Regions from separate parts of the Jeotgalibacillus aurantiacus genome, predicted to be linked through region 4. Evidence: riboswitches for the same ligand, from Rfam matches in the RefSeq annotation. Region 4 holds a riboswitch; each other region holds the start of a gene.
The links. Region 4 has a riboswitch for S-adenosylmethionine ahead of H7968_RS14985 (bifunctional homocysteine S-methyltransferase/methylenetetrahydrofolate reductase). Riboswitches for the same ligand answer to the same signal wherever they lie in the genome.
Positions count from the first base shown of each region.

Region 1: it holds a riboswitch for S-adenosylmethionine, as region 4 does, so the genes downstream of both, H7968_RS02735 (2,3-diketo-5-methylthiopentyl-1-phosphate enolase) here and H7968_RS14985 (bifunctional homocysteine S-methyltransferase/methylenetetrahydrofolate reductase) in region 4, are expected to answer to the same signal.
Region 2: it holds a riboswitch for S-adenosylmethionine, as region 4 does, so the genes downstream of both, H7968_RS15875 (Na+/H+ antiporter NhaC family protein) here and H7968_RS14985 (bifunctional homocysteine S-methyltransferase/methylenetetrahydrofolate reductase) in region 4, are expected to answer to the same signal.
Region 3: it holds a riboswitch for S-adenosylmethionine, as region 4 does, so the genes downstream of both, metK (methionine adenosyltransferase) here and H7968_RS14985 (bifunctional homocysteine S-methyltransferase/methylenetetrahydrofolate reductase) in region 4, are expected to answer to the same signal.

Region 1 is NZ_JACNMS010000001.1:577,832-585,436, forward strand. Features, by position in the region: gene H7968_RS02715 (sugar ABC transporter substrate-binding protein) at 1-153, opposite strand, end outside; gene mtnA (S-methyl-5-thioribose-1-phosphate isomerase) at 236-1,279, opposite strand; gene mtnK (S-methyl-5-thioribose kinase) at 1,276-2,493, opposite strand; gene H7968_RS02730 (sulfite oxidase-like oxidoreductase) at 2,510-3,172, opposite strand; SAM riboswitch class I at 3,254-3,377, opposite strand; SAM riboswitch class I at 3,560-3,670, shown strand; gene H7968_RS02735 (2,3-diketo-5-methylthiopentyl-1-phosphate enolase) at 4,076-5,293, shown strand; gene H7968_RS02740 (2-hydroxy-3-keto-5-methylthiopentenyl-1-phosphate phosphatase) at 5,298-5,963, shown strand; gene H7968_RS02745 (methylthioribulose 1-phosphate dehydratase) at 5,960-6,625, shown strand; gene H7968_RS02750 (1,2-dihydroxy-3-keto-5-methylthiopentene dioxygenase) at 6,585-7,127, shown strand; gene H7968_RS02755 (CAP domain-containing protein) at 7,317-7,605, shown strand, end outside.
Region 2 is NZ_JACNMS010000006.1:85,217-92,821, forward strand. Features, by position in the region: gene H7968_RS15865 (winged helix-turn-helix domain-containing protein) at 1-637, shown strand, start outside; gene H7968_RS15870 (MFS transporter) at 700-1,974, shown strand; SAM riboswitch class I at 2,057-2,159, shown strand; gene H7968_RS15875 (Na+/H+ antiporter NhaC family protein) at 2,278-3,591, shown strand; gene H7968_RS15880 (RNA polymerase sigma factor) at 3,732-4,181, shown strand; gene H7968_RS15885 (hypothetical protein) at 4,183-5,385, shown strand; gene H7968_RS18060 (hypothetical protein) at 5,409-5,540, shown strand; gene H7968_RS15890 (PTS mannitol transporter subunit IICB) at 5,674-7,122, opposite strand; gene H7968_RS15895 (PTS sugar transporter subunit IIA) at 7,146-7,583, opposite strand.
Region 3 is NZ_JACNMS010000004.1:14,097-21,701, forward strand. Features, by position in the region: gene H7968_RS12975 (hydrolase) at 40-417, shown strand; gene H7968_RS12980 (DUF6612 family protein) at 470-1,330, opposite strand; gene ytkD (RNA deprotection pyrophosphohydrolase) at 1,450-1,932, shown strand; gene H7968_RS12990 (alpha/beta hydrolase family protein) at 1,929-2,738, shown strand; gene H7968_RS12995 (DUF2584 domain-containing protein) at 2,722-2,964, shown strand; gene pckA (phosphoenolpyruvate carboxykinase (ATP)) at 3,402-4,994, opposite strand; SAM riboswitch class I at 5,305-5,449, shown strand; gene metK (methionine adenosyltransferase) at 5,606-6,805, shown strand; gene H7968_RS13010 (type IA DNA topoisomerase) at 7,529-7,605, shown strand, end outside.
Region 4 is NZ_JACNMS010000005.1:94,604-102,208, reverse strand. Features, by position in the region: gene metH (methionine synthase) at 3-3,440, opposite strand; gene H7968_RS14985 (bifunctional homocysteine S-methyltransferase/methylenetetrahydrofolate reductase) at 3,418-5,277, opposite strand; SAM riboswitch class I at 5,382-5,488, opposite strand; gene H7968_RS14980 (DUF4352 domain-containing protein) at 5,597-6,100, opposite strand; gene H7968_RS14975 (SOS response-associated peptidase) at 6,271-6,906, shown strand; gene H7968_RS14970 (TrkH family potassium uptake protein) at 6,976-7,605, opposite strand, start outside.

The DNA.
Region 1 (7,605 bases), on a different contig from region 4:
TGAGGACTGCTCCTCTGTATTATCTGTTTCTGCTTCCGCCACTTCTGTATCTGCCGGCGGTTCTTCCTCTGTTTGTGAAGAAGGCTGTTGGTTGGTGCAGGCTGCCAGCGCCAGCGTGAAAATAAGTAAGAGTAAAAGTGCTGTTTTTTTCATGTTCTTTTCTCCTTTAAAAGGTTAATTGATTAAAGTATCAGGCGGCACAGGCCCTGAAAAAGAATCCCATCCCGTGCTATTGTTAAAATAATTTTTGTAATTCCTGCTGATAATCTCCTCTGATCACGCCTTTTTCGGTAATGATGGCAGTAATCAGTTCGTTTGGCGTGACGTCAAACGAGGGGTTAAATACCTGAACGCCTTCCGGGGCAATGCGCTGACCTCCAAGATGCGTAACCTCTTCCGCTTTGCGCTCTTCAATCACGATGTCCTCTCCGGTTGCTGTATCCAGATCAATCGTAGATAAAGGTGCTGCGATGTAGAACGGAATGTCGTGGGCTTTTGCCAAAAGCGCAAGGCCGTATGTGCCGATTTTATTCGCCGTATCTCCATTTGCCGTAATCCGGTCAGCGCCTACAATAATCGCATCGATATTTTTCGTTTTCAGCACGTGGGCAGCCATATTATCCGTAATCAGCGTGACGTCAATATCAGCCTGCTGAAGCTCCCATGCCGTCAGTCTCGCTCCCTGTAAAACGGGTCTCGTTTCTGTCGCATAGACGTGGATTTCATTACCACGTTCCTTTGCAATGTAAAATGCGCCGAGTGCTGTACCATATTTAGAGGTTGCGATTGCACCCGTATTACAGTGGGTTAACACATTGGCTCCCTCGGGTAAAAGAGAATAGCCGTTTTCCCCGATCAGGCGGCACGTTTCCTCGTCCTCGCGCTGGATGGCAATTGCCTCAAGCTCGAGTTTACCTTTGATCGAAGGAATCGTTGACTGCTGCTCAGCCACCCGCACAAGCCGGTGAAGCGCCCATGCAAGATTGACCGCTGTAGGGCGTGCAGAGTTGAGATAGTCTGCCGTCTTCTTTAAGCTTTGTAACAGTTCTTCCGTTGTTTCTGCTTCACTATTTTTCGCCCATAGCGCAAGACCATAAGCAGCTGTAATGCCAATCGCCGGAGCTCCGCGTACCTTCAGCTCAACGATGGCATCCCATACATCTTCTGCTGTCGTTAAAAAAATATATTCCACACTTCCAGGAAGCTTTTGCTGATTCAACAGCTTGATTGATTCACCTTCCCAGATGACCGGTTTAATAAAATCCTGCTTGACTGTCATGGCTGCACCAGCTCCTTTAAGTAAGCAGTCCAGTCTGATGGAGATTGCCACTGCTGACGGTTAAAAATCAAGTGACGGCCGGTCTCGATCGCGCGTTTTTGAGCACGAAGTCTCGACTCATCATCCTCAATCCCGTCAATGTCCTCTACATGAGCAAGACCTATAATGCGGCGAATCGTTTTACAGCCTGCGAAGCCAAGCGTATCCTGCCAGATTTTCTTCACAATGTAATCAGCATATTCATCTGACTTGTAGCGTTCTTCCACTGCATGCTCTTTCAGCAGCTCACGGTAGCGCTGCTCAAACACTGCCCACGTTTGTTCGATTGCCTCAAGCAGATAAGCACTGATTTCCTGACGATCTCCCTCTGAAGAACGCTCCTGCTGGGCAATAAAGTTCAGCGTAAGATTGGCCAAAAATGCGCCGGCATCAAACCCGGCAGGTCCAAAAAAAGCGAATTCCGGATCAATGACTTTCGTTTCGCCACTTGTGACAAATACACTGCCCGTATGGAGATCACCATGCAGCAGTGCCTCACCCTCCGTCAGGAATTGTTTTTTCAATTTTGCGACTTCAAAAAGCAGAGCATCGTCCTGCCAAAGCTCATTTACCGTCTCCTCAAGAGTTTCAGCGTATGAATTGGATTCAGCGTTGAAGTAAGGATCCGTGAATACGAGCTTTTCTGTAATATCACACAGATCAGGATTCACAAATTGACGCGCCAGCTTCTTCTTCTCAACCGGCCCAAGTGCCTCGTCCGAAGAATGGAAAAGCGTCTCTGCAAGATACCGTCCAATGTGCTCCGCAAGATTCACATAACGGTTCCCTTCAATCAGGCCTTTCCGCAAAATCACATAATCAGACAGATCCTCCATGACCGTAATCGCAAACGTGTCATCATAGTCGTACACTTCAGGCACAAGATGAGGGACATGCTTTGCCGCCTCCTGCAGTGCCTGCCGCTCAATCCGCGCACGGTCCAGTGACAGCGGCCAGCTTTCCCCTACCACTTTTGCATATGGCAATGCCTGCTTCACCACAATGGATCGATCTGTCGTGTTGTCACGAACGATAAACACATAATTTAAATTTCCATCACCGACCTCTTTGCAGTCAGCTTCCTTGCGATCTTTAATGAATCCTTTTTGCTCTAAGTAAACGAGGACTGATTCCTCTGTAAATGGCTGATACGTTTTTTCCTGCAGTACTGTCATGATGCGATTCTCTCCTTTAATCAAATTCTTTTTTATGCCATTCATCCTCCGGAATATCTAAATCCTCTCCGGAAAAACGCTCTTCTTCAAATACATCTCCATAATTATGAAAACCATTACGCTCCCAAAAGCCGGGGCGATCCTCTGTCAGAAACTCAATGCCTCTGATCCACTTCACACTCTTCCAGAAATACAAATGTGGAACGATCAGACGGAAAGGATAACCGTGCTTTGGCGTTAAAGGCTTACCGTCATAAGAGTGTGCAAGGAGAATGTCCTCCTTCAGTAAATCCTCAATCGGCAAATTCGTCTCATAATCATAGTCGCCGTAAATCATCACGTGGCGTACGTTTTCTGGAATCTCAACGTCTTTCAACAGCTCGCGAATCGTCACACCCGTAAACGCATTATCAAACTTCGACCACCTCGTTACACAGTGAATATCTTTGACAATCGTCGTCTGAGGAAGGTTTAATAATTCGTCATATGTAAAGCGTTTCTCTTTTATACCATTTCCAAAAAGGCGGAAATCCCAAAGCTTGAGATCGTATTCCGGCACCTCACCCTCATGAAGAATCGGAAACTTTTCCGTCAGGGTCTGCCCCGGTGGCAGGCGGCCTCCATATGTGTCTTTTTGTACGGGCGGCTTTGCTTTTTTTAAACGCTCTGCTTTTCCCATCCGGCTGCTCCTTTCCTGGTGGATTAACAATAAAAAAGCCTCTTTCCATGATAGAAAGAGGCAGAATAAATCGGATTCGACCTCTTATCTCTCAGACAAAAAATGTCTGTTGGATGTAGCACCGTGTCCCTGTTACCAAAATGGTAAACAGGGCCGGTTGCCGGGCTTCACAGGGCCAATTCCCTCAGCCAACTCTCGATAAGAGAAGGTATTCAGTTGGTGTTTTCTGGTTCATTTGAAATTCATAATTGCAAGTTTACGGAATAGGATTCCATTTTGTCAACGCATTTTTTAAATAAAAAATTTTTTCTGAAAAGTTATTGACCTGCACAATTTTTTTTGCGATAATTCGAAACATGAATTTAATTCCAACTGAATACGTATGAACTCTTATAAAGAGCAGGTGGAGGGACGAGCCCGATGAAACCCGGCAACCTGTTTCAGCTTAACCGCTGATTCAAGGTGCTAATTCTCACAGCAATGGCTGAAGGATAAGAGGAAGAACGTTTACTGTAAATGTCCGCTTCCTCTTTTGGAGCGGACTTTTTGTTTATTCATATTGTGATGGGTGAATGAACGCGTATATGGATTTGTCTTAAACAGGTGGGTGAACGAAGTCAGCTGGATCTTGCTTAGTCAGGTGGGTGAACAGTGCCGAAGGGATTTGTACTGTTTGAGTGAGTTATTGTATCGAATCAGCTTTTTATTGTACTGTTTCACTGCTTAATTCAATCGAATGAAGATTTTTTTGTACTGATACGACTTCACACCTTCATTTTTGTACTGTTCCTCACCCTTTTTGTACTGATCCGAATCATATTTGTATCGTTCCAACTTATCATTGTATTGTTCAGTCCCCACCGCTCTCAAAATACTGATTTTATCACTGAAAGGATGCTTATCATGTCTCAGATTACGGCTACATACCTTGTACACGATGCGAAAGGCAACTTAGAGAAAAAGGCAGAGTCGATTGCCCTCGGCTTGACGGTTGGATCATGGACCGACCTTCCGGCTGTGGATCAGGAGCAGTTAAAGAAACATAAGGGTGAGGTGCTTTCTGTTCAGGAGGTTCCCGCACTGGAATCAGCTTCTCATTTAGGACAACGAAAAGCAGGCCTGATCAAAATTGCGTATCCGGCTGCAAATTTCAGCTCTGATATTCCGGCGATTTTAACAACGATTTTCGGAAAGCTGTCCCTGGACGGGGAAGTGAAGCTGATTGATATTGAGCTGGACACAGAGCTTGAAAAACAGTTCCCTGGACCACAGTTTGGCATTGAGACCATCAGACAAACATTAAATGTTCACGACCGTCCGCTCCTGATGAGCATTTTCAAAGGTATGATCGGACGCGGCACTGATCTTTTTACTGAACAGCTTCGCGCGCAGGCTGCCGGTGGTGTGGATCTTGTGAAGGATGATGAAATTCTGTTTGACAATCCACTTACACCATTTGAAAAACGGGTGGAACTTGGCGTGCAGGTACTAAACCAAGAATATGAGCGTTCCGGACACCGTACACTGTATGCAGTCAATCTTTCCGGAAGAACGTTTGATTTAAAAGACAAAGCGAAGCGTGCGGTTGAACTGGGAGCGAATGCGTTACTATTTAACGTTTTTGCTTACGGTCTTGATACCCTGCAAAGTCTCGCTGAAGACCCGGACATTCATGTGCCGATCATGGCGCACCCTGCTGTGTCCGGTGCATTGACGGCTTCACCCCTTTACGGTATTTCAAACCAGGTACTGTTAGGTAAGCTGTTGAGACTTGCCGGAGCTGATTTTGTCCTGTTCCCTTCTCCATACGGCAGTGTGGCTATGGAAAAAAGTGAAACACTGGCGATCAGAGATGCACTTCGCTCTGACAGCAGACTGAAACGGGCATTCCCTGTTCCATCTGCCGGCATTCACCCCGGACTTGTTCCTCAGCTGATCGAGGACTTTGGCACAGATTCGATTATCAATGCAGGCGGCGGTATTCACGGTCATCCGGACGGAGCAGCTGCCGGAGCGAAAGCCTTCCGTGATGCGATTGATGAAGTCGTTGCAGGTGGCAGCCTTCAAACAGCTGCCTCTAAATCTCCGGAGCTTGAAAAAGCACTGGCACTTTGGGGGTAAAGGCATGTCCAAAATGATTTTTTGCGACTTTGATGGGACGATTACAAAATCAGACAACATTATTTCCATCATGCGTCACTTTAATCCTCCTGGCTGGGAGCCGATTAAAGACCAGATTCTTTCCCGGGAAATAACGATCCGGGAAGGAGTGGGAAATATGTTTGCCATGCTTCCCTCATCACTGAAAGAAGACATTATCCAATACGTTGTCGAAACAGCTGAAATTCGCGATGGCTTCGGGGAATTTGTCGCCTATACAAGAAAGGAAAATGTCCCTTTAAACATTGTCAGCGGCGGCATTGATTTCTTTGTGAAACCGATGCTTGCACCGTTTCAGCTTGATGACCAGCTGTATTGTAACGACAGTGACTTTTCAGACGACACGATCCGGATTACCTGGCCTCACACATGTGACAGCCAGTGCTCTAACGATTGTGGCTGCTGTAAACCGAGTATCATTCGAAGGCTCGCCGGGGATGATGTACAGAAAATCGTGATTGGCGATTCTGTCACGGACCTTGAAGCCGCTAAATTGGCGGATCTCGTTTTTGTCTGCGGTGAATATCTGGAAGAAAAATGCCGGGAATTAAACCTTCCTTATCAAAGATTTGAAGATTTTAATGAGATCATTCAGTATCTCGAACAGCAACAGGAGGTGGTGCAGCGATGAGTGATGTGACGACACGCTGGAATGAACTGGCGGATGTAAAGGACACGCTTGGCGCGCGCGGCTGGTTCCCCGGAACGAGCGGTAATCTGTCTATTAAAGTCTCAGATTCCCCTCTTCAGTTTCTTGTGACAGCAAGCGGAAAAGATAAATACAAAAGGACTGACGAAGATTTTCTGTTAGTAGATGCAAATAGCCGTCCGGTTCATGATACTCATTTAAAGCCTTCCGCTGAAACACTGCTGCACCAGAAAGTATATGAGCTGACAGATGCCGGATGCTCGCTTCACGTTCATACCGTCAGTAACAATGTAATCTCAGAACTTTATGCCAAACAGGGAGAGATCACCTTTCAGGGGCAGGAGCTGATCAAAGCATTTAACCTTTGGGATGAAGACGCAATACTTCGCATTCCGATCATTGAAAATCCGGCCCACATCCCTGATCTGGCTGAGCAGCTTGCCGGCAGGATCGAGGAAGGCATCTATGGCATTCTGATCCGAAACCATGGCATCACAGCCTGGGGGCGTAATGCCTTTGAAGCCAAAAAACATCTTGAAGCGTTCGAATTTCTATTTGAGACACATTTAGCCTTACGACTACACACTCAAGGAGGAATATCACATGGCAACAATCACAATCAGAGATACTCAGGAAGTTATTAAAGGTGAAGAGCAGGTACAAGCATTTTTAGCAGAGCAAGGTGTGCTTTACGAGAAATGGGATCCATCAAAGCTCCCTTCTGCACTGCAAAACGAAACAGGATTAAATGACGAAGATAAAGAAACCGTTCTATCAGTATTTGATGAAGAAATCCGATCTCTTGCTGAGCGTCGCGGCTATCATAACTGGGATGTCATTGCACTAAATGAACAGACACCGGGCCTTGATGATCTGCTTAAGAAGTTTGAACAGGTTCATACACATACAGAAGATGAAGTGCGTGCCATCACTGCCGGATCCGGAATCTTCATTATTAAGAGCGAGGAAAAAGGTTACTTTGATGTGAACCTGACGCCGGGAGATGTGATTTCAGTTCCGGTTAACACGCCACACTTCTTTACTTTGACAGATGAGCGCGAGGTTGTGGCTGTTCGTCTCTTTATTGAAAAAGAAGGCTGGGTAGCCCACCCGTTTCACGATCCTGAGTTTGAAGAAGCGAAATAAGAACAGATCACCGCATCCTTCCCGGGTGCGGTTTTTTGATGGGCAATATGGTGTCGCGGGTTTGTGCGGAGATGGTTTATGGGTATTATAAGTCATATCGCTTAAATGAACGGACACCTTTTGATCACCGTTTTCCTTTCTCGATCCCCTTGTCATACGTTAAAATAATGAGAGTTAGGGGGAAGTGCCTTGAGAAAATTACTGCTGTTGATTGTCATCGTCCTTGGCCTATTTCTCACAAAGCCGTTCTGGGAAGAAGCTGTACCTGAGTCGGTGAATCTGTCGTTTATGGACCGGATTTCAGGCAGTGTTGTGTCTGCTGTGAACGGCAGCGCTATAGAGGATTCATGGAATTCAATGCTTGAATCTGTTACTTCTTTTATTATCGATATCAATGAGGTCGTACAAAATGCACCTGAAATATCGACTGAAAATGAAACGGCTGCGATTGCAAAACCGGATTTAGAGGTGCCGACGA
Region 2 (7,605 bases), on a different contig from region 4:
ACTGTATTACATGATTCATATTTATCACACTCAGACTGGCAATTTTCGTGAAGCCATTCAGTATATTCAGCGTGGACTCGAGAAAGAGGTGTTTTCTGAAAGATCACATTTTGAAGCTGAGACATTAGGTTTGTTTTATTTATTTGTAATGGATCAAGACCTTAAAAAAGCTGATCGACAGTTTAAGTCGATGACGTTAAAATACCCTGAACTGCTGAAATCTGATCACGGATTTAACCCTTCCCTTATGAATTTTAAGTTGATTCTATTGCTATGCGGTGGAGAAACGAGTGAATTTAATCGACTATTTATTGAGATGGAACAGTTTTATCAGAATAATCCTTTGCAAAGGGAGCTTGGCATATTTTATGTGATCACTGGAATTCTCCATCTCCAGCGGGGCTCGTTTAAAAAAGGTCGTGAGGATATAGAGCAGGGATATCATGTGGTGAAAAATACAAAGTTTACATCTCATCTCTTTTTTTACTTTGAAATCACGCTTCTCTTACTAGATAAACTTAAATTGGATGAAGAATTATTTATGCTTTTAAAAGCAAATGCAGACGAAATGAAACGGGAGTATTTGCCGGATCGAAAGGTAAGTCTGGTAAAACAGCGTCTGAATCTGTTCATTTGATCATCCTCTGACATTGAGCCACTAAACTGATGATATTAATCAGGAAGCAGGGTGATTGTTATATGTCAGCAGGTAAATTAGATCGTTCTATTTGGGGCAATCGTTTGTTTGTAAAGATGTTTTCGTCTTATTCAATTTCTGTCATGGGAAATTATTTTGATGCTGTCGCGATTATGATTTTATTTGGATTCGTCTGGCAGGCAGATCCTTTTTTAATCGCTTTAATTCCCGTTGCAATGGCATTGCCGCAAGCGCTATTAGGTCAGTTCTCAGGAGTGTTTGCCGACCGGACTGACAAGCTGAAAATGATGTTTTTGGCTGATCTTATCAGTGTGGTGTTGACGCTTATGCTGGTCTTCGTTTCGGGTCCATGGCTCGCGCTACTCATCATTGCGTGCAGATCAGTGGTGAATTTGATTCATTATCCTGCTCAACAGGGGATGGTAAAAGAGGTGGTGCCAGAGCATCAGCTTTTCCAGGCTTTTTCTTTAAATGGAATCATGCTGCAGTTTTCTAAAATTGCAGCACCGTTAATTGGAGGAGTGATAGCAGGAGCAGTATCACCGCAAATATGTATTTTGATCAACGCAATAATGCTCATTATTTCGTGTTTTGTTTTATTCAGTATGAGAAGAGAATATTCAGTGTTTGAAAAAGATTCTTATGCTATGGCTCACAATAATAGAGGTGATTTTTGGATTTCATGGCGTGAAGGCTGGCTGATCATTTTTACCAGCCGTCCACTATGGGTCAGCTTTATGCTCGCTTTTTTAGGTTTACTTACAATCCAGATGATTGATATTCAATTCACTACATGGTTCAGAGAGCTGTCACCTGATCAACCTGAATTAATCGGTTATCTGTTTGCCTCTTCCGGAGCGGGTGCCGTTGTCATGATTGTGCTGTTAAATCGATTTTCAAATCTGCGGGATTACGGTTGGCTCATGGGTGGAAGTCTTGCCTGCGTTGGAATTGGATTTGGAGGAATTGGATTACTTGAGGCAGGATTCCCTTTATGGCAGCCCATCATTTTCGGTGCTATCATTGGTCTTGGTGTGGGTTTATACTCGGTGGGATTTCAATATATCATCCATAAGCATACTTCGAAAGAGAATATTGGGAGAGTATCAGGTATTAATCAGACCATATGCAGCTTGTGTGTTGTAGTTGGCCCATTAATCGGTGGGATACTTGTCAGGTTATTCGGTGCAGGTGCGGTTTTTATGTTTGTGGGGTTATTTTGCTTGCTTATAGGGATGGTTGCTTTTACCCTTAGAAATGTATTATGGAAGGAAACGGTTTCAGCCGCTCAGGTAATCAGCGACGAAATAATATGAATCTTCCGAAGTTATCAAGATCCGTTGACATCCTTTTTTAAATCTTTTATCATTCAACAATAAATTAAATACCTGCAAGACCTTCTTATGAAGAGAGGTGGAGGGACTGGCCCTTTGAAGCCTCGGCAGCAGACTTGGATGAGTACTGTGCCAATTCCAGCAGGCATGAGCCTGGGAGATAAGAAAAGTGGTTTGCTTTTGATTAAAAGCTTCTTCCTTTTCTTATGGGAGAAGCTTTTTTGTTTGGCCGCAGGTTTGAAGTTTATAGGATTTGTTAAAACAAAAGGTTGGAGGTGCATTCTTATGACGAATCAGGAAATACCTCAGAGTAATCCGCTTGCTCTGATTCCGTTTGGCATATTTATTTTATTATTTATTGGTTCAGGTGTAATCACGGGTGATTTTTATTTAATGCCTGTGCTGGTTGCTTTATTTATTGCGATTTTGGTCGCCTTACTGATGAATCGCAAAACTGATTTTCAGACGAAGGTGATGCAGCTGTCTAAGGGTGGAGGTCATCCGAATATTATTTTGATGGTCATTATCTTTCTTTTAGCAGGAGCTTTTGCATCCGTTGCTGATGGTGCTGGTGCAGTAGATTCGACGGTCAATCTTGGACTGTCCTTTTTACCGCAGAATCTGTTGATCGTCGGATTATTTATTATAGGATGTTTTATCTCTATTTCTATGGGGACTTCTACAGGTACGATTGTGGCGCTGGCACCGATCGGACTTGGTGTATCAGAGCAGACAGATATCGGTGTTGCGCTGGCGATGGGTGCGATTGTGAGTGGCGCGATGTTTGGTGATAATCTGTCCATTATCTCAGATACGACCATTGCAGCAGTACGCACGCAGGGAACGAAGATGAAGGATAAGTTTAAAGCAAATGTTAAAATCGTTCTTCCGGCTGCGATCATTACAGCAATCATTTTCGCTGTGATGACAACGGGATCAAGTGCCTCATTGGAGGAATCGAATCCTTATAATCTCCTGCAGGTGCTTCCGTATTTAGGCGTACTGATCTTTGCGATTGCAGGAGCAAACGTCATTCTTGTTTTGCTTGGCGGTATTATTTTTGCTGGAATTGTAGGTCTAGGACTTGGTGAATTCAGTTTGCTGACCTTGATCGAACTGATTGGAACAGGATTCTCTAATATGTTTGAGCTTGCGATGATTGCGATTTTACTTGGTGGACTGGTGGAACTCATCAAACAGAATGGCGGCATTGAATTTCTGCTTCAGTCTGTTACAAAACGAGTCAATTCCAAGCGCGGTGGAGAGGCAGGGATTGCCGGCCTCGTAAGTACGGTGAATTTCGCAACAGCGAACAATACGATCTCAATTATTACGGCAGGTCCGCTTGCAAGACAGATCTCAGAACGTTTTGGTATCGACAATAGAAGATCTGCGAGTCTGCTTGATATTTTCTCAAGCTCTGTGCAGGGGCTGATTCCATACGGTGCACAGCTGCTTGCAGTAGCAGGTGTAGCGGGCATTTCTCCTGTGGAGATTGTACCGTTCTGTATTTATCCAATGCTGATCGCATTGTCAGGAATCATTGCGATCGCTATTCAATTCCCGAGATTTAAAACACCTGGTGTGGTGGAGGATTAAGGTGAAAAGCTTCTCTCTTTGAGGGGAGCTTTTTTCTATGGGGAAAATTATTTTTAAAAAAGGTCCAACACTTTCCGATGCCGAAACGTTATATACATGAAACCACGAAAAAGTGAGTGAAGCCGATGGAGTCCAGTGAGTTGTATCTGGAATTGGAAACTAATCTGCGCAGGTTTGCCAGGTCAATTGCAAGACATGAACAGGAAGCAGATGACCTGATTCAGCAGGCTGTGATCAAATCGCTTGCTCATGAAAGTATGCTTCAGGAACTGCCTGTTTATAAACAGCGTGCCTGGTTCTTCCGGGTGATGAAAAATCAGCTGGTTGATGAACGGAGAAAAGAGCAGCGGCTGACAGGGTGGGAGGATGACTTTGAGCAAATCAGACTGGATCAGCGATTTACTCATATTGAGGTCACTGAATTACTTGCCGATCTGTCACAGGAATACAAGGATATTATCTTTAAGCGGTACTGGATTGGATTATCAAGTAAAGAAATTGGTCAACAGCTGCATCTGCCTGCCGCTACGGTCCGCTACAAATTAAGTCAGGCGTTGAAACAATTAAAAAAGAAATTGGAGGAAGATTAACATGAAAAAGCAGCGAATTGGGAATGTAGGAGTCATCAATTTAACGAAAGCGACGGAGAAAACGGTCTCTGAAATCGAAAGCATTGAAAATGTAGGTTGTATTATTTATTCGAGAGAGACGGCTCACTTGTTATCTTCTTTAAAAAGTAAAAACGTTGGGGCAAGCATTGAAATAAATGGAGAGTTTCAAACCCTTACAGGTGAAACCGTTCTGTCACGGCAATACCTTCAGTCAATTGCGGACCCCGTTCAATTACTTACAGTTGGAAGTGTTATTTTCGATGATGACATTGAAGAAGAAGACCTTCAAGGTAAAATCGAAGGACTATATGTTGTTGGCTCGATAGTCTCCCCGGTACATTTGCAGGGAATCATTCAAAGCAAAGTAAAGCATATGACTGGCATGTCTGAAACGTATTCAGGTGAAAAGCCAAGAACAATCAATGGGAAACATGAGCTGAATAACGCATACCTCGATTCAATACAGTCTTCTGTTAAGCTGACGGTAAATGGAAAGTTGACTCTTGCAAAAGACTTATCTCTTGAACAATTAAAAACAAAGATTGAACACCTCACTGTAAATGGATTGTTGTATTTCCATGAATCTCAGGAATCAGCTGTATTCGCTCTTTCACACACGGTTAACGGGGAAACAGTCAAAATCCCGGAAGGTTTTACTTTACTGACTTCATCACAGTCTTATTCAGCACGTACGTTGCGCCGCCTCAAAGGAGCAAAGCTCATGACATCAAAACCGATCTATTTCGAAAAAGATGTGACCCGTGAGCAGTTGGAGCAGGCGATTGATCAAATCCAGACGACCTCTATTGTGGTTGTAGATGAAAATCTTGAGGATCTGCTCTATGAGAAGACAAATATTGAGGCTGAAATCCTATCATATGAGGGACAATACGTGCTGATTGAAAACGAAGAACAGTGGGCCACAGAAGAGTATGCAGCCTACGATAAACCGGTCACGCTCATTGTAGCTGGAAAGCTTAGATTTGGAGAAGATCTGGATATCTCAGAACTCAAAACGACGATTAAACACATCGACCTTTTGGGCACAATGATAGCAGATACACCCGAGATCAGAGGAGCGGTTAAAGCGCTTCTCCGATTAAAAGAAGGTAGTGTGGAAGGTGCTGAACAGCCGGCTGATTCTGACTATGATGTTGCGAATTATGGTGAACTCAGCTTGTAAACAGAAGGCAGGTGAACGTAGAGATGTACTATCAGGACAGAAGCCTCATCGAAAGCAAGATGAATGACCGCCGTAAGCAGGTTGAGGAGCAGAGATTGGCAAAGCGGGTAAGAAAACGTAAGGTCAATAAAGACGAGATGTGGAGTATTTTTTAGCAATTAGCCTGAGCGATTTAGAAGAATCGTTTATTTGTGACAAATGAATAAAAAGTAAGCTCCCTACCAGACTTCATCGTGATAAAGTCTGGTAGGGAGCTTTGCGTTTACGAATAAAATGAGAGGCAAAGGCTTAATCCTTACTTAATTGATCTAAAAGCTCATCGAGACTCGGATCATTCAGGTAACTTTCAATCGTGATGATTTTCTTATCACCGTGTGCCATTCTTGCGCGATCCGATAAATTCTTGTGAACAACAATGATGTCTGATGATTCAGGTACATCCTCAATACGGTAATGCTTGACTTCGATATTGGAAATACCTTTCTTTTGCAGCTTTTTTCTAAACGTAGTCGCGCCTAATGCACTACTTCCAGCACCTGCATCACAAGCGAACGAGATCTTGCTGATTTCCTGTGTTGTTGAAGCGTCAGCTGAAAAGTTCATTAACTGTTTTCCTTCAGCCTTCATCGATTTTGATTTAGCGATTGAGCTCGTTAAGTCAGCTTCATCACCTGTGTTTTTATCAAGCTTTAGAATAACCGATGTTACTGCAAACGTTACAGCAGCAGCGACTAAGACACCTGAAATGATGCCGAGGAAATTTCCTCTTGGTGTCAGGGCAAGATAAGCGAAAATAGAGCCAGGGCTAGGTCCTGCTACAAGTCCGGCATCGAAAAAGCTGAAAACAGCAATCCCGGACATACCACCGGCAATCATTCCGATAATTGTAAGTGGTTTCATTAATACGTACGGGAAGTACAATTCGTGAATACCGCCAAGGAAGTGGATGACGATCGCACCAGGTGCTGTTCTTCTTGCGACTTTAGTTCCGAAGAGCGTGAAAGCAAGCAGTAGTCCAAGACCCGGTCCAGGGTTTGAAGCAACTGTAAAGAAGATTGATTTTCCAGCGTCAAGCGTATCCTGCATGCCGAGCGGATAGTAAATACCCTGATCAATAACGTTATTTAAAAATAATACTTTCGCAGGTTCATTGACTAACGAAAGCAGTGGCAGGAAGCCTGTCTGTACAAGAGCTTGAATCGCCGAGGTCATGGCATCATTCACATTTTCAATCACGGGTCCAATGAACAGATAGGATACGATCATCAAACCGAAACCGAGTATACCGATTGAGAAGTTATTGACGATCATTTCAAAACCGGCAGGAATTCTGTTTTCGATCAGCTGATCAAATTTCTTAATCACATATCCACCTAAAGGTCCGATGATCATTGCACCAAGAAACATTGGAATATCAGAGCCGACGATCAATCCAATGGCCCCGATCGCACCCATCACAGCTCCTCTTTGGCCGGCAACCATTCTTCCTCCGGTGTAGGCAAGAAGCAATGGAAGGAGGTAGGTGATCGCCGGGCCGACGATTTCACCAAGCTGTTCATTAGGAATCCAGCCAGTAGGAATAAACAGCGCGGTCAAAATACCCCATGCAATAAATGCGCCGATGTTAGGGAGTACCATGTTCGTCAGGAATCCCCCGACGGCCTGAATTTTTGCACGGACAGACGGCTTTTTGTCTTCAGTATGACTGTGCTCCTCAAAGTTCGCCACGTTTGTCATTTCTTTCACATCCCCTTTATTGTTTATTCAAGTGAATTGATCAGACTAATAACCTCTTCTTCTTTTTTGGTCTGTTTCAACTGCTCCATGACGTCCTCGTCAATCAGCAGTGATGACAGGTCTGAGATCAGCTCCAGGTGACCGTTACTGTCTTCAGCTGCAAGGACAAACAAAATGTTTACTTCTTTGTCTTCAGGGTAAGTTACGCTATTTTCAACTTTTAAAAACGAGATCCCGGTCTTTAAAACCCCTCCCTCATTTTGAGCATGTGGCATGGCAATACCAGGCGCAATCACGATATATGAGCCGTTGATCTGTACATTTTTGATCATATCCTGAACATAATCTTCTGTAATAAAGCGCTTACTTAAGAGGGGTTCAGCTGCAACTTTTATTGATTCCTCCCACGTTGGCAATTCATCCGTAAAATAAATATTTCCTTTTAAAAGATCAGCTAACATTCTCAAGTTCCTCCTCTAATTC
Region 3 (7,605 bases), on a different contig from region 4:
ACAGATGTCTGGGCATACTTTCTTTATAGGAGGGATGATATGGAACAGGAGAAAAAAACGTATTATGTATCAGTTGCCAGAGGAGAAATACTGAGGAGCGGCACGGATTCACCTTATGAATTTGTCGTTTATGCAACGGATGATGAAATTACGGAACTCAGAATGCTGTTTGATCGTGGGGAGGATGCCTCAATGGAAGGATTCGTGAGAGCACAGACCCCATTTGTACCGTACCATGACGATGAACCGAATATGAAGTCTGACTCATTGTTGATCCGCATATACAGACTGATCGGGGAAATAGGAGATGAGGAAGCAAGAAACCATATCAAATCGATGGGTCTAAAAGAACCGACTGCCGATCATCCTTATATCGGTGTTGGGGAAGAGGATCTGGAAGAAAAGCGTTCGGAATAATCAATCATCCCCTCTAAAAAAATTTTTAGAGGGGATTCATCGTTTTTTGTTATTACATTTCCATTTCTACAGCACTGTCCAATACTTCCTGCGGCACAGTAATTTCGTCAACTGTGTTATATTCTGTGTACTCGGACTCCAAGTGCTGTTTAATAGACATCGTTTCACCTTCCATGTCCATATTCATTGTCATATCCAACACAAGAGACTCCATCAGATAATCATCTTTTGAGATGACGATTTCATATTTTACATCCTCAAATGTTGTCGTTTCAAACAGTTCTTCAACAGACATCCCCATGCCCATCTCAGGCATCATTTCTCCTGCCTGATCAATCAGAAACTCACTAAACTTTTCTCCGGATGCATTGAGGGTTAAAATATAGGAAGAGTCGTTTTGCTCAAATGAGAAATCGTCCATGAACGGTTCAAGTGCTTCTATTTGAGCGGCTGGATCTGACTGTTGCTCACTCATTTGAAGAAATTGATCAGACATTTCCTTAGGCAGTTTCATCCATTGTTCTGAGGCAGGATCATACATAAAGAACCCATCCTGTGTAATATAAGACTCCATCTCAGTTTCAGGCAGCATGGCTTCTTCAGCACCTTCACCGGACATGCTTGTTGTTGTGACCTGATACATCGCGAGTGGATCAGCAGTCATTTCCACATCAGAGCTGGATGTTGTGTCAAATGTCATATCTTCTCCACTGATTGTCATGGTCTGATCAATATTCATCGTGGATTTGAGGCTCGAAATGTCGTTACTAGCCTCAATGGATTTTTCAAATACTTCCTGCAGTGTCATATCAGATGCTTCTTCTGTGCCTTCTGTAGGCTCGGCAGATTCGGTACACGCTGCAAGTAATAAAGCTAATGAAGCAGACGCAGCATAGATTGGCCATTTTTTCATCTTATATCATCTCCTGTAATGTTGTTATGTTTATCGTACAGTATAGATACGGGTATAAATAGATAAAGTTTCATAAAAATCCTAAAAAATAGAATTTCCTGTCGAAAGTAGGTGCCTGAATGTTTCGATTTCTGGATTATTATCAAAACAATGTTGATTTTTCATATGATCAAAACCCGTTTTCCAGCACACCTGCACATGTCTGGATCGTGACGCGATACAAAGGTAAGTGGGTATTAACCAAACATAAAAAACGCGGCCTTGAGTTTCCTGGGGGTAAAGTGGAGCCGGGGGAAAATCCTGAACAGGCTGCACGAAGAGAGATCAGGGAAGAGCTTGGAGCAGAAGCAGGGGAATTACATTATATCGGACAATATAAAGTACATCTTGATACACCGATCATCAAAAATGTTTTTTTTACAGAGCTTCAGTCCTTTTATGATCAGGACGACTTTCATGAGACAGAAGGGCCGGTGCTGACACAAGATGATCTCGTTGAAAAGCAGCAAGACGATGCCTACAGCTTTATCATGAAGGATGATGTGCTGAAGCACTCGCTGGCTTTCCTGAATCAGCTTGATAAAGGGAGAGCTAAAATATGAACGATGGTGTTGAATTAACCAGAAATCCCTATCCTTCACCGGTTGCCTCCGTCAAAATGCATGAAGTGATTTACTGGTCAGACGGCCTTCGGGTAAAAGGACTTTTAGCTGAGCCTGCAGAAGAAGGGATATATGATGCGTTTCTCTACTTGCGTGGAGGGATCAAGGGAGTAGGTATGGTCAGACCCTCAAGAATTGCCCAGTTTGCCCAGCAGGGTTTCGTTGTTTTTGCCCCTTATTACCGGGGAAACAGAGGGGGAGAAGGCAACGAGGATTTTGCCGGGGAAGACCGTCATGACGTATTCTCAGCAGCTGCCTATTTACGAGATCATCCATCTGTAAACGGGCGGCTGCATATCTTCGGATTCTCCCGCGGAGGCGTCATGGCGCTGCAGGCAGCCGTAGAACTCGAACATGTCACTTCTTTGGTCACTTGGGGCGGCGTATCAGATATGGAACTGACGTATGATGAAAGAAAAGACATGAGAAGAATGATGAAAAGAGTCATTGGCGGTTCTCCTAAAACTCAGCCCGAATCTTATAAATGGCGAACACCGCTCTACGATGCAGAGCGTATTCAATGTCCGGTTCTGATTATACATGGCGTATTAGATACAAATGTAACTTTCGAACACGCCTTGAGACTTGAAAATCGTCTGAAGGAACTCGGTAAACACTGCGAAACGTGGTATTATGAACACTTCGATCATAATTTTCCACCGCTTGAAAACCTGGGAGTAGTAAGGAAATTAACGACATGGATGAAACAGCAGAAAGGAGTGAACGGTCATGGGGATGCCTCTTGAAATGAACACAATGATTGTCACAAAAGGAAAAGAAGTGCGTCAGCAGGAAAACTTTTTTCAGCTGGTCAAGGACGGATACAGGCTTTATCCAATGCATGTGCCTCTTGAAGTGCGCAAAACAATTGAAGGTGAACTAAAAGGAACCGCAGAAATACACCGCCTCGAATGGCGCGACCAGGCAACGATTATTTCGTATGAACTTAAGACATTGCAGTCGAGTAACTAAAAAGAGTCCATAATTGGGCTCTTTTTAACTAGAAGGTAGTTTTCGAAAGCCGTGCCGGGACATTCCTCATACCTAGAAGAAGATAGAAAAAACCGGGCTGGGGGACATCCTCCGCTTTCCATGGCCGGGCGGTGAACCCCTTGCGCTTCGCACAAGGTTTTCACCTGTCCCTTTCCGCCATAGGAGTCTGCGGATGTCCCCCAGCCCTCATACAGTTTTTATAGTCTCTTTGGTTTGTGCACTTCGAGTTGTATTCCTAAATGATTTGATAATTTTAAAAATTGTGCAGAAAGTTTGCTAGTCCCTGCCTGTCACATCTAGACAAAGGAGCGAAGGAATGTCCCGGCAGGTTTCGTAGAATAACAAGCATTAAAAAAGAGCCCTGTTAAGGACTCTTTTTTTCTATGTGTACGTTCGTTGATTGACCCCAATCAGTATTAAATAACTGGACCGCCAAGCTCAGCGATTTTTTCATCAACGGTCGTAAACTTCTTAAAGTTTTCTTTGAATTTCTGTGCAAGCTCCATTGCTTTTGCTTCATAAGCTTCCTCGCTCGGCCATGCAAAACGTGGAACGAGTACATCATCCGGAACACCTGGAACGTGAAGCGGTGTTTCAAGACCAAATAGTCCGTTTTTCGTTGTTTCAGCGTTTCTCAGTTCACCGTGAAGGGCTGCACGGACCATGGCTCTTGTGTAAGCAAGTTTCATGCGGGATCCGGTTCCGTAGGCGCCACCTGTCCAGCCAGTGTTAACGAGAAACACTTCTACATCATGAGCTTCCATTTTCTTACCTAGCATTTCAGCATAAACGGTTGGTTTCAATGGCAGAAACGGTGAGCCGAAGCAGGTTGAGAATGTTGCTTCCGGTTCAGTGATGCCACGCTCTGTTCCGGCAAGCTTTGATGTATATCCGCTTAGGAAATGATACATCGCCTGTTCTTTCGTTAATTTCGAAATCGGAGGCAGTACGCCAAACGCATCAGCTGTCAGGAAAATGATCGTATTTGGATGTCCCGCTCTGCTTGGGTCCACGATATTATCCATTGCCTGTAGCGGGTAAGCGGCACGCGTATTTTCTGTCAGTGATGAATCATCGTAATCAGGTTCTTTCGTATCAGGATCCAGCACAACGTTTTCAAGTACGGATCCGAAGCGGATCGCGTTATAAATCTGTGGCTCTTTTTCCTTTGAAAGCTGGATGCACTTTGCGTAGCAGCCGCCTTCAATATTGAACACGCCGTTATCAGACCAGCCGTGCTCATCGTCCCCGATTAAGCGGCGGTCAGCGTCTGCCGACAGCGTTGTTTTTCCTGTACCGGAAAGTCCGAAGAACAGGGCAACATCACCTTCAGCTCCAACATTGGCTGAGCAGTGCATCGGCATAATATCCTTTTGCGGAAGCAGGTAGTTCATGACAGAGAAGATTGACTTTTTCATTTCTCCGGCATATTCCGTTCCGCCGATCAGGATGGTACGCTGCTCAAATGAAACGACGATAAATGTTTCAGAACGGGTGCCGTCTTTAGCCGGATCGGCTTTTAAAGACGGAGCGGACAAAATGGTAAATGGTGACTCTGTCGGGCTGCTCCAGCTCTCATCTTTTTTCGGGCGGATAAAGAGCTGATGGGCAAACAGGTTATGCCACGCGCGCTCATTTACGACACGGATTGGTAATCTTGAATCAAGATCGGCACCGGCAAACCCTTCAAATACGAAGAGCTCTTCTTTTTCTGACAGATGTGCAAGAACCTTTTCATATAGACGCTCGAAAGATTCCTGTGAAATTGGCTGGTTGACATTGCCCCAGTCAATCTGATCACGTACAGACGGCTCATCAACGATGAATTTATCTTTAGGTGAGCGGCCGGTATATGTACCTGTTTCGGCACGGACTGCTCCGGTTGAGGTTAATGTTCCTTCTTCACGCATAAGGACTTTTTCAGTCAGCTGAGGAACAGATAAGTTTTTATGAACATTGTTCCCTGCAAGAAGTTCCTGAAGGTCTGATGAATTCCGGATTGTTGTCATTGCATTCCCACCCTTTTTTAAAAATGGTTATCCCTTTGTTCGAAATTAGTATAACACATTAACTTAAATAGTCTATACTAATTAATCGAATTTACAGGATTGTCACAGAAAAAGTTCCTGGTTGCTTAAGTAAAAATACTTCACCTATTAAACATAACATTTTCCAGCCCTGAATTGAAAGCCCTTACATTATAATGAAATAAAGAAGAAATCTGTTCGTATTTTCTGACATTTATCGTGACTCTGTTTCTGAAAAAGTAAGTGTTGACATCACCCGGCTGTTTCCGTATGATTGTTCTTTGAACGGATACTCTTATCCCGAGCTGGTGGAGGGACAGGCCCTATGAAACCCAGCAACCTGCTCTGCAAAAAAGCGAACAGCTTTTGCGGTAAAACCATCACTTGAGCGAAGGTGCTAACCTGTAGCAAGACGAACTTGTCTTGAACGATAAGAGTGAAAGGCGATCTGACGAATGAACCTTTCCTCACAAACATGGGGAGAGGTTTCTTTTATTTTGGCCGATACTTGGAAGATCATAAAAGGTTAACGTTCGATCTCTAAGGGTAATGAGTACCGTCGACTATATACGCTTCACAAGGAGGAGACTTTCATGTCAACAAAACGTCATCTTTTTACATCCGAGTCCGTAACGGAGGGACATCCGGATAAAATTTGTGACCAGATTTCTGATTCAATTCTTGATGCCATTTTAAAGGATGATCCGAATGCCCGCGTGGCTTGTGAAACATCTGTAACGACGGGTCTTGTACTCGTAGCCGGAGAAATTTCAACATCTACTTATGTTGATATCCCGAAAATCGTGCGCGAAACGATTCGTGAAATCGGCTATACACGTGCAAAATACGGCTTTGACGCTGAAACATGTGCAGTACTGACATCAATCGATGAGCAGTCAGCTGACATTGCAGCAGGTGTTGACCGTGCCCTTGAAGATCGTGAAAGCAATATGACTGACGCTGAAATTGAATCAATCGGAGCGGGTGACCAGGGGCTGATGTTCGGCTTTGCCTGCAACGAAACAGAAGAGCTTATGCCTCTTCCAATCTCACTTGCACATAAACTATCCCGACGCCTGACAGAAGTACGTAAAGAAGACGTTCTTCCTTACCTTCGTCCGGACGGTAAAACACAGGTAACGGTTGAGTATGATGAAAATAACCAGCCTGTACGCATCGATACAATCGTTATTTCAACTCAGCACCACCCTGAAGTAAGCCTGGACCGTATCCAGCGCAATCTGAAGGAGCATGTCATCAAGCCGGTTGTGCCTGCACACCTGATCGATGACAATACAAAGTATTTCATCAACCCGACTGGCCGCTTCGTAATCGGAGGACCTCAGGGAGATGCAGGTCTTACAGGACGTAAGATCATCGTTGACACATACGGCGGTTATGCACGTCACGGCGGTGGCGCATTCTCTGGTAAGGATGCAACAAAGGTTGACCGCTCAGGTGCTTATGCAGCCCGTTACGTAGCGAAAAACATCGTAGCAGCAGGCCTTGCTGACAAATGTGAAGTACAGCTTGCCTACGCAATTGGCGTAGCACAGCCTGTATCTATTTCAATCGACACATTCGGAACAGGAACAGCAGATGAAGAAAAGCTGATCGAAGTCGTTCGCAACAACTTCGACCTTCGCCCGGCCGGCATCATCAAAATGCTTGACCTGCGCCGTCCAATCTACAAGCAGACAGCAGCATACGGACACTTCGGACGTAATGATCTTGACCTTCCATGGGAAAGAACAGACAAAGCTGACGTGCTTAAAGCGGAAGTAAACGCGTAATCATTTGTAAATAATGAACCGGGACCTGACTTGTGCAGGTTCCGGTTTTTTAGTTTTATGCGTCTTTGTGTGGGGATGGAGGAATTGTACTGTTTCAGAGATTAATTAAATCGATCTAAAATTTATTTTAATCGTTTCAAATTTTTATTGTTATGTTCACCTTGTAAATGACTTTATTTGTCATGTTCCGATTGTGATTTGTATCGTTCTGCGGACCGAATTGTACTGTTCTAACAAATAAATGTATCGAATATTCCCGTTTTCATCTCAAAGGTCCGGGACCGGTTTTCCCATCACTTATTTCAATCAATAAGATTGTAGAAAACAGCTCAAAGGGCTGGGGGCATCCGTAGACTCCTACTGCAGAGAAGCGACAGGTGAGACAGCGTAGCGCAAAGCGCTAGCTGGCTCACCGCGCGGCCTTAGAAAAGCGGAGGCGACTCGTCCAGCCCCGACAAGCATAAGACGAAAATGAAACGAGGGTTGCTCTTTACCCTCGTTCATTTTTGACTTATGACCTCGAGGGGCTAGTCGCCGCAGCTAGACAAAAGAAAGCGAAGGATGCTCCCAGTCCGGTTTATACAAACATACTCCTATACTTTTCACAACATCAACCCACTCTCCGAATAAACGTTCGCATTCCATCCCCAACAATGATAAAATAAAACAATCCGCAGCACTCCCCAAACAAATCCCCTCAAAAACAACTTAGGAGGAATTCCCTTGTACACAGTCATCCTTGCTGAAAAACCATCACAGGCAAAAAGCTACGCGGATGCTTTTTCATCCGCTAAAAAAAG
Region 4 (7,605 bases):
TTTTATAATACGTTAAAATATCGTGCATCCGGATGAGCAAACACAATGGCTGATACGCTGGCCTCCGGTTCCATCATGAAGCCGTCAGTCAGCTGGACACCAATCTCTTCCGGCTGGATCAGCTTAAACAGCTTTTCCTGATCCTCAAGCTCCGGACAGGCAGGGTATCCAAAGGAGAAACGCTGTCCCTGATACTTGGCGCTGAAGCGCTCCTGCATCGTGAAATCAACTGAATCCGGGAAGCCCCAGCGGTCGCGCATCTGCTGATGAAGCAGCTCCGCAAAGCCTTCTGCTGTTTCAAGAGCCAGCGCCTGAAGCGCATGACTTTCAAGAAATCTTCCCTGCTCCTTATACTCCTGAGCCTTCTCCCTGATTCCCCGGCCGGCTGTGACGGTAAAAAATCCTACATAATCCATCTCGCCGCTTTCTTTTGAGCGGAGATAATCAGCAAGACATAAATATGGCGCTCTAGGCTGTCTTGGGAAAGTAAAACGTTCAATCTCGTGTCCCTCTTCTGGATGATAAATAATCACATCATCACCCTCACTCTGGGCAGGAAAGAACTGATACACAGCAGCCGGTGTAATCAATCCTTCTTTTTTCACTTCCTGAATCAGCTGATCAACGGTTTCTTTTACCTTGATGGTTTTTTCATCTCCTTCAGCTAAAAGGCGTGATACTTTACCTTTGACGCCGAGATGATGTCCGATCAGCATTTGCATATTGATATAAGCCTCAACATGTGAAACAGAGTACGAGCTGATCACATGACGCTGCACATCATTCGGCACAAAAACAGGGGCAGGGGCAACAGCCGGCTTTTCGAGTACACCGACATTGCTTTCACGTTTAGGGGCAGGAGCTGCTGATGCAATGGCTCCCTTTTTCGCCTCCCGCTCTTCTACAAGCTTGGCACGCTCCAATTCGTCCTGAAGCTGGTTCGCAAGGCTCAAACCGTTCATCGCATCCTTTGCATATAAAACAAGACCGTCATAGTTTTGTGAAATTTTTGTATCCACAAATTTACGCGAGAGTGCCGCTCCGCCAACCAGAATTGGAATCTCCATGCCTTCCTGCTTCATATCTCCTGCCGTAATGACCATCTGCTGGGCTGATTTAACGAGCAGACCTGACAGACCGACAATGTCCGGCTTTTCACGACGGATGGCTTCGATCAGCTCCGGCGGGGTTACTTTAATGCCAAGGTCAACCACTTCAAAACCGTTGTTACTTAAAATAATTTCTACAAGGTTTTTACCGATGTCGTGTACGTCCCCTTTTACCGTAGCGAGGAGTACCTTACCTTTAGAGGAAGAATCATCAGACGCTTCCATGTGCGGTTCAAGATAAGCAACAGCTGCTTTCATGACTTCAGCACTCTGTAACACCTCAGCTACAATCAGCTGATTGTCATTAAACAAGCGTCCAACCTCTTTCATGCCTGTCATCAAAGGGCCGTTAATGATGGATAGCGGCTCATCGTACTCAGTGAGCGCCTGCTCCAGATCCGGCAGCAAACCTTCTTTTGTACCTTCTACGACATAATAGGCAAGCCTCTCCGCAAGCGGCATATCCGGAAGTCCTGAAGCCGTTTCTTTCTTTTTACCACGGTAAAAGGCGGTAAATTCAGCGAGTGATTCATCAGTCGTATTGAATAACAGTTCTTCAGCCATTTTGACCTCAGCGGGATCAATAGAAGCGAAACGCTCCAGTTTCTCTGTATTGACAATCGCATAATCCAGACCTGCAAGTGTACAGTGGTACAGATACACGGCATTCAGCACCTCTCGGCCAACCGGAGGTAGACCAAAGGATACGTTACTGATGCCGAGCACGGTTTGCACCTGCGGGAAGGCCTCTTTTATGTGACGGATTCCTTCCACTGTTGCATTGGCTGAACCAATATACTGTTCATCCCCTGTTCCAACCGGGAAAACGAGCGGGTCAAAAATGATATCAGTCGGGTGAACACCGTAATCCTTTGTCAGAATGTCGTATGAACGCTTAGCGATTTCAAGCTTGCGTTCCGCTGATACACCCATTCCTTTTTCATCAATTGTTCCGACAACAAGTGCAGCACCATATTTTTTCGCAAGTGGTACAACTGCATCAAAACGTTCAAGCCCATCCTCTAAATTAATCGAGTTAATTATCGATTTACCTTGAGAATACCGAAGTGCTTTTTCAATTACCTTTTCGTCTGTAGAATCAATGACTAAAGGTACCTTCACTTTTTTGACAACCTCCTGCATGAAGGCTTCCATATCTTCTTCTTCATCGCGATCCGGGTCGGCCAGACAGATATCGATGACGTGTGCGCCTTTTTTCACCTGGGCACGGGCGATTTCCGATGCTTCCTCTATTTTCTTTTCCGCAATGAGGCGTTTGAACTTTCTTGAGCCAATGACATTTGTCCGTTCTCCGATCATCAGTGGTCTCATGGATGGATCATCATAGACAAGCGGCTCGATTCCTGACACGGTGTGATGCTTTTCAGGTCTCTGCTTACGCGGTTCATAATCCTTCATGACGTCCGCAATCGCTTTAATATGTGCAGGTGTCGTCCCGCAACAGCCGCCGACAATATTCAGCCAGCCCTTTTCAGCAAATCCTTTCAGCTTTCGTGCAAGCGTTTCAGGTGTTTCATGATATACACCCTCCTCATCCGGCAGTCCGGCATTTGGATAACAGCTGACATAAGACTGATTGATTTCAGATAACGAGCGGATATGGTCCTGCATAAATTCCGGTCCGGTCGCACAATTCAGTCCGACAGATACCGGGTTCATATGCTCAACACTGATATAAAAAGAATCAATCGTCTGTCCGGCAAGTGTTGTCCCCATCGGTTCAATGGTTCCGGAAATCATCAGTGGTAATTCTTTTCCGGTTTCTTCAAATGCCTGCTGAATACCGAGGTAAGCACTTTTTACGTTTAACAGGTCCTGACTTGTCTCGATCAGTAAAAGATCTGCGCCTCCATCAATCAGTCCGCGTGCCTGCTCTGCATACGACGCCTGAAGGTTTTCAAACGTTGTTCCACCGGTAACACTTAATGTTTTTGTTGTTGGACCCATTGCACCTGCTACAAAACGGGGACGTTCTTCAGTCGACCATTTATCTGCGGATTTCCGGGCTAATTCAGCACCAAGACGGCTCAATTCATAGGCGTCAGCCTGGATGTCATATTCTTCAAGCACGACGCTCATACTTCCGAAAGTATTCGTTTCAACAATATCCGCACCTGCTTCAAAATAAGCGTCGTGAATGTTTTCAATAACATCAGGACGGGTTCTGTTCAGGTTTTCATTACACCCTTCCAGTGCTTCTCCTCCAAAATCCTCCGCAGTCAGATTCGCTTCCTGAAGCATCGTTCCCATTGCACCGTCCATAATGAGAATGCGTTTTTCAAGCTGTTTAGTGAAGTTTGTTCGTGACATACTGATTCCCCCCGGCGCGTTTTGCTGCCTGTTCATTGGCATATCTCGTTAATTCAGCCGTCATTTCATATCGCATAAACGGCGTGATTAAATAAATTCCGTTAAATAAATCAAGCGCTGTGTCAATCAGAGATTTCGTCATCGCAATCCCTTCGCGGTGCGATTTTTCACGATCTCCTGATACAGCAGCCATCCGTTCCCTGACCTGATCCGTCAATTTAATCCCAGGTACTTCATTATGCAGGAAGTCTGCATTTTTGCTGCTTGTTAAAGGCATCAGCCCGATATACACAGGTTTTCCAAGATCCTTTACGGCTTCCGATGTTTCAATCAGCTTCTCTTCCGAAAAGACCGGCTGACTCATAAAGTAGTCTGCTCCAGCATCAATTTTCTTTTCCAGACGTTGTACAGCACGTTCCACACTCCGGACATTCGGATTAAAGGCGGCACCGATTGTAAAGGATGCTTTTTCACCGAGATCCTTACCGGACATCGACATTCCCTTATTCAGCTGGGCAATCATTTCAATCAGTTCAAATGATGACACATCATAGACAGAAGCGGCCCCCGGAAAATCACCTACCTTTGTCGGATCACCCGTAACGGCCAGAATATCATGTAACCCGAGTGTATGAAGTCCCATAAGGTGAGATTGAAGGCCAATCAGATTACGGTCACGGCACGTTAAATGGACAAGTGGCCGGACACCCTGCTGCTTGATCAGATAGCCGAGTGATTCGTTGGACACCCGAGGGCTTGCCAGTGAATTATCCGCAAGTGTCACCGCATCTGCACCGGCCTCACTCAGTGCTTTCGCTCCTTCCATAAATGAATCTGTGGACAGCTTCTTTGGAGGATCAAGCTCTACGATCACGGACTTTCTCCGGTTAACGATTTCCGTTAATGGTTCAGGCAGCTCTTTTGCCCGGTCTCTCACGATGATTGGTTCAATCGGCTGTGTAATCACTTTCTCACTGACAGGCTCTAATCCACTTAACGCCTCACTGAAGGAGCGGATATGCTCAGGTGTCGTACCACAGCACCCGCCTAATAAACGTACCCCCTGCTCCCTGAAAGATGGGGCAATCTCCTTAAAATAGGCAGCATTATTACTGTATTGAAGTGCACCATCTGTATAAGATGGCAGGCTTGCATTCGGATAACATGATAAATAAGCTCGCTCAGGCAGCGGAACCTGCTCAAGTGATTTCAACATGTGAAAAGGCCCCTGTCTGCAGTTCAATCCGACTACATCAGCTCCTGCCTGTTCGAGACGCAGCAGTGCTTCCGCCACTGACGTTCCATTTTGCATGACGCCAGGCTCCTGAACCGAGATCTGGGTAATAAGCGGAAGATCCGTTTCTTTACGGGCAATTTCAAGCACGGCTGACAGTTCCTCAAGGTCGTAATACGTTTCAAATAACAGCCCGTCCACTCCTTCTAAAAGCAAACAGTAAAGCTGTTCTCTGAAGGTTCGCTTAATTTCATTCAGTTCAATGGACTGAGGACGAAAGCTGCGAATCCCTCCTGAAGTCCCGAGAACAAATGTATCTTTACCTGCAGCCTTTTTGGCATTTCTGACCGCTGCAGTATTGATTTCCCTTACCTGTTCCTCAAGTCCGTATCGCTCAAGCTTGTGGTAGTTTGCGCCGTACGTATTCGTCTGAATAATGTCCGCGCCCGCTTCAATATAAGCACGATGGATTTTCTGGATATGCTCAGCCTGCGAAAGATTTAATTCCTCATAGCACTGATCCGTTCCATACGAATACAGGAGGGTTCCCATTGCACCGTCACCGATCAGGATGCGATTTTTCATTTCGTCTAATAAAGTCATGTTACTTCCCCTTCCGTATTCGTGGATCTTATCAAGGTTGTCTATACAAAAAGGCCTTCTTATCGCTTGAATAAGAAGACCTGTGTTAGAAAACGGAACAACTCTCCTTATCTTCCCCGTAAAAATACGGGATGGATTTAGCACCTTTTCACTTGTGTGATGGTTGCTGAGGTTTCGCAGGGCCTTGTCCCTCCACCTCTCTTGATAAGAATCCACACTATTTAGTTAATTATGATAACTCTACTAGACTAAAGCCCCTTCTGTCAACAGCAGAACCGCGATTAAACAGACTGTTCAGCAAATTGTAATGGTTGATGCATTAATCCAGTGAAGTAATGCCTGGCAGTCTCCATTCAATTTCCTCTTCGCCAAAAGTACCGAACAGCTTAAAGGCTGTAGTAGCAGATGCCTCAAATTGAAGTGATCCTTCAACTGTTTCACCGGCAGGCACTGTCCATTCAACCGGATCACCATAGGCAGATTTTTCCTCATCAGCCAGATCTGTTAAACGGAACTGATCACCTGTAATCACAGCTTCTTCCTCACCATTGTTCGTAATACTGAAACTGACTTCATAAACACGATTTGTTTCGTCGATTTGCTCTGTCACACCTGCACTGACAGCTGTCATCGTCAGATCACCCGTCTGAACCTCATCCTCTACAACATATAAAGCCGGCTCTGACGTTTCTTCAGGCGCTTCCGTTTCTTCTGTTGTCTCTTGTGCTGATTCAGCGTTACCAGCTGATTCGTCTGTTTCCTCTGAACATGCTGCAAGCATAAGTGATGCAGCAAGCGCAGATACTAACCAAAATTTCTTCATAATTGAACACCCTCCTAGATATGTAAAAATGACACTTCCTCATTATTATTCGCAATGCGAAATAAATCAACCATTTTCCTGTAAAAGGAAATAAGATTAAATCTTCTCTATCTTCGCAATGTTTTTATTATTTGTTACGATAGTGTTAGTAAATAAGGAGGGGAATTTACTTGTGTGGACGATTTTCTTTAACCGAAGCGCTTGAGGATTTAAAGGAATATTACCAATTCAATATGCGGGATGACTTTGATGTCTACCCACACATTAACCTTGCACCCAGCAATCAGGTAGCCGCTATTGTCAGTGTTGAAGGGAAGCGATACCCCGCTTATTTTCGCTGGGGGCTCATTCCGCCTTTTGCTAAAGATGAAAAAATCGGATACAAAACCTTTAACGCCCGGGCAGAAACCGTTTCTGAAAAGCCGAGCTTCCGCAGAGCCTTCCGATCTAAACGGTGCTTAATTCCCGCGAGCTCCTTTTACGAATGGAAGAAAACAGAGGAAGGGAACAAACAGCCTTATGAAATAAAACTTGTCAGCGGGGATCCATTAACGTTTGCTGGACTTTGGGAATCATGGCGAAACGAACAGAATGACCTGATCAGAAGCTGCACCATTATTACAACTGAGCCGAATAGCGCAATGAGCCAAATTCACGACCGCATGCCTGTCATTCTTTCACCTGACCAATTCGACCGATGGCTGAACCATGATGGAGATGTGGAAGAGTTAAACTATTTATTGAGTCCTTTTACAGGAGAGCTGAAAATCAGCAAAATTTCAGGAGAACGGTTTAAACGAAAATAAAAAGCTGAAAGACGCACATTGCGTTTTTCAGCTTTTTCGTTATGACATTCACTTGCTGAAAATAAACCATTACCCAGCAAGTACATCTGCTTTCGGATACTTAATTTTACGATAATCCGGTTTAGCGATTGAAAAGAATAAGGTTAACGGACCAACTTTTCCGATAAACATCACCAGCATTATTACATATTTACCCATATCTGATAAGTCAGGTGTAAGCCCCATTGATAATCCAACCGTTCCAAAGGCAGAAACCGTTTCAAATACAATCGGCAGGAAACCGGCACCATCCTCTGTATGCGTCATAATACTCAACGCTGCAATGATAAATAATACACTGCTCATGGCAATAGCAAGCGATTTAAAAATAATTTCCTGACGAATTTCGCGATCAAACATATGAATCTCTGTATTTCGTCTGAAGAACGCGACAGTAGCGAGCAAAATCACGATAAATGTCGTGAGCTTGATCCCGCCACCAGTTGATGCACTGCCTGCTCCTATAAACATAAGGATAATGATAAAAAGCAGGCTTGAATCATCCATAGAAGCAATATCAATAGAATTAAAGCCTGCGGTTCTCGGACTGACCGCCTGAAAATAAGCTGCCCATATTTTCTCATCCAGTGTCAGCCCACCAAGTGTGGCCGGGTTAGCAAATTCATTAAAGAATAAATAGATCATGGCAAAAATGTTGAT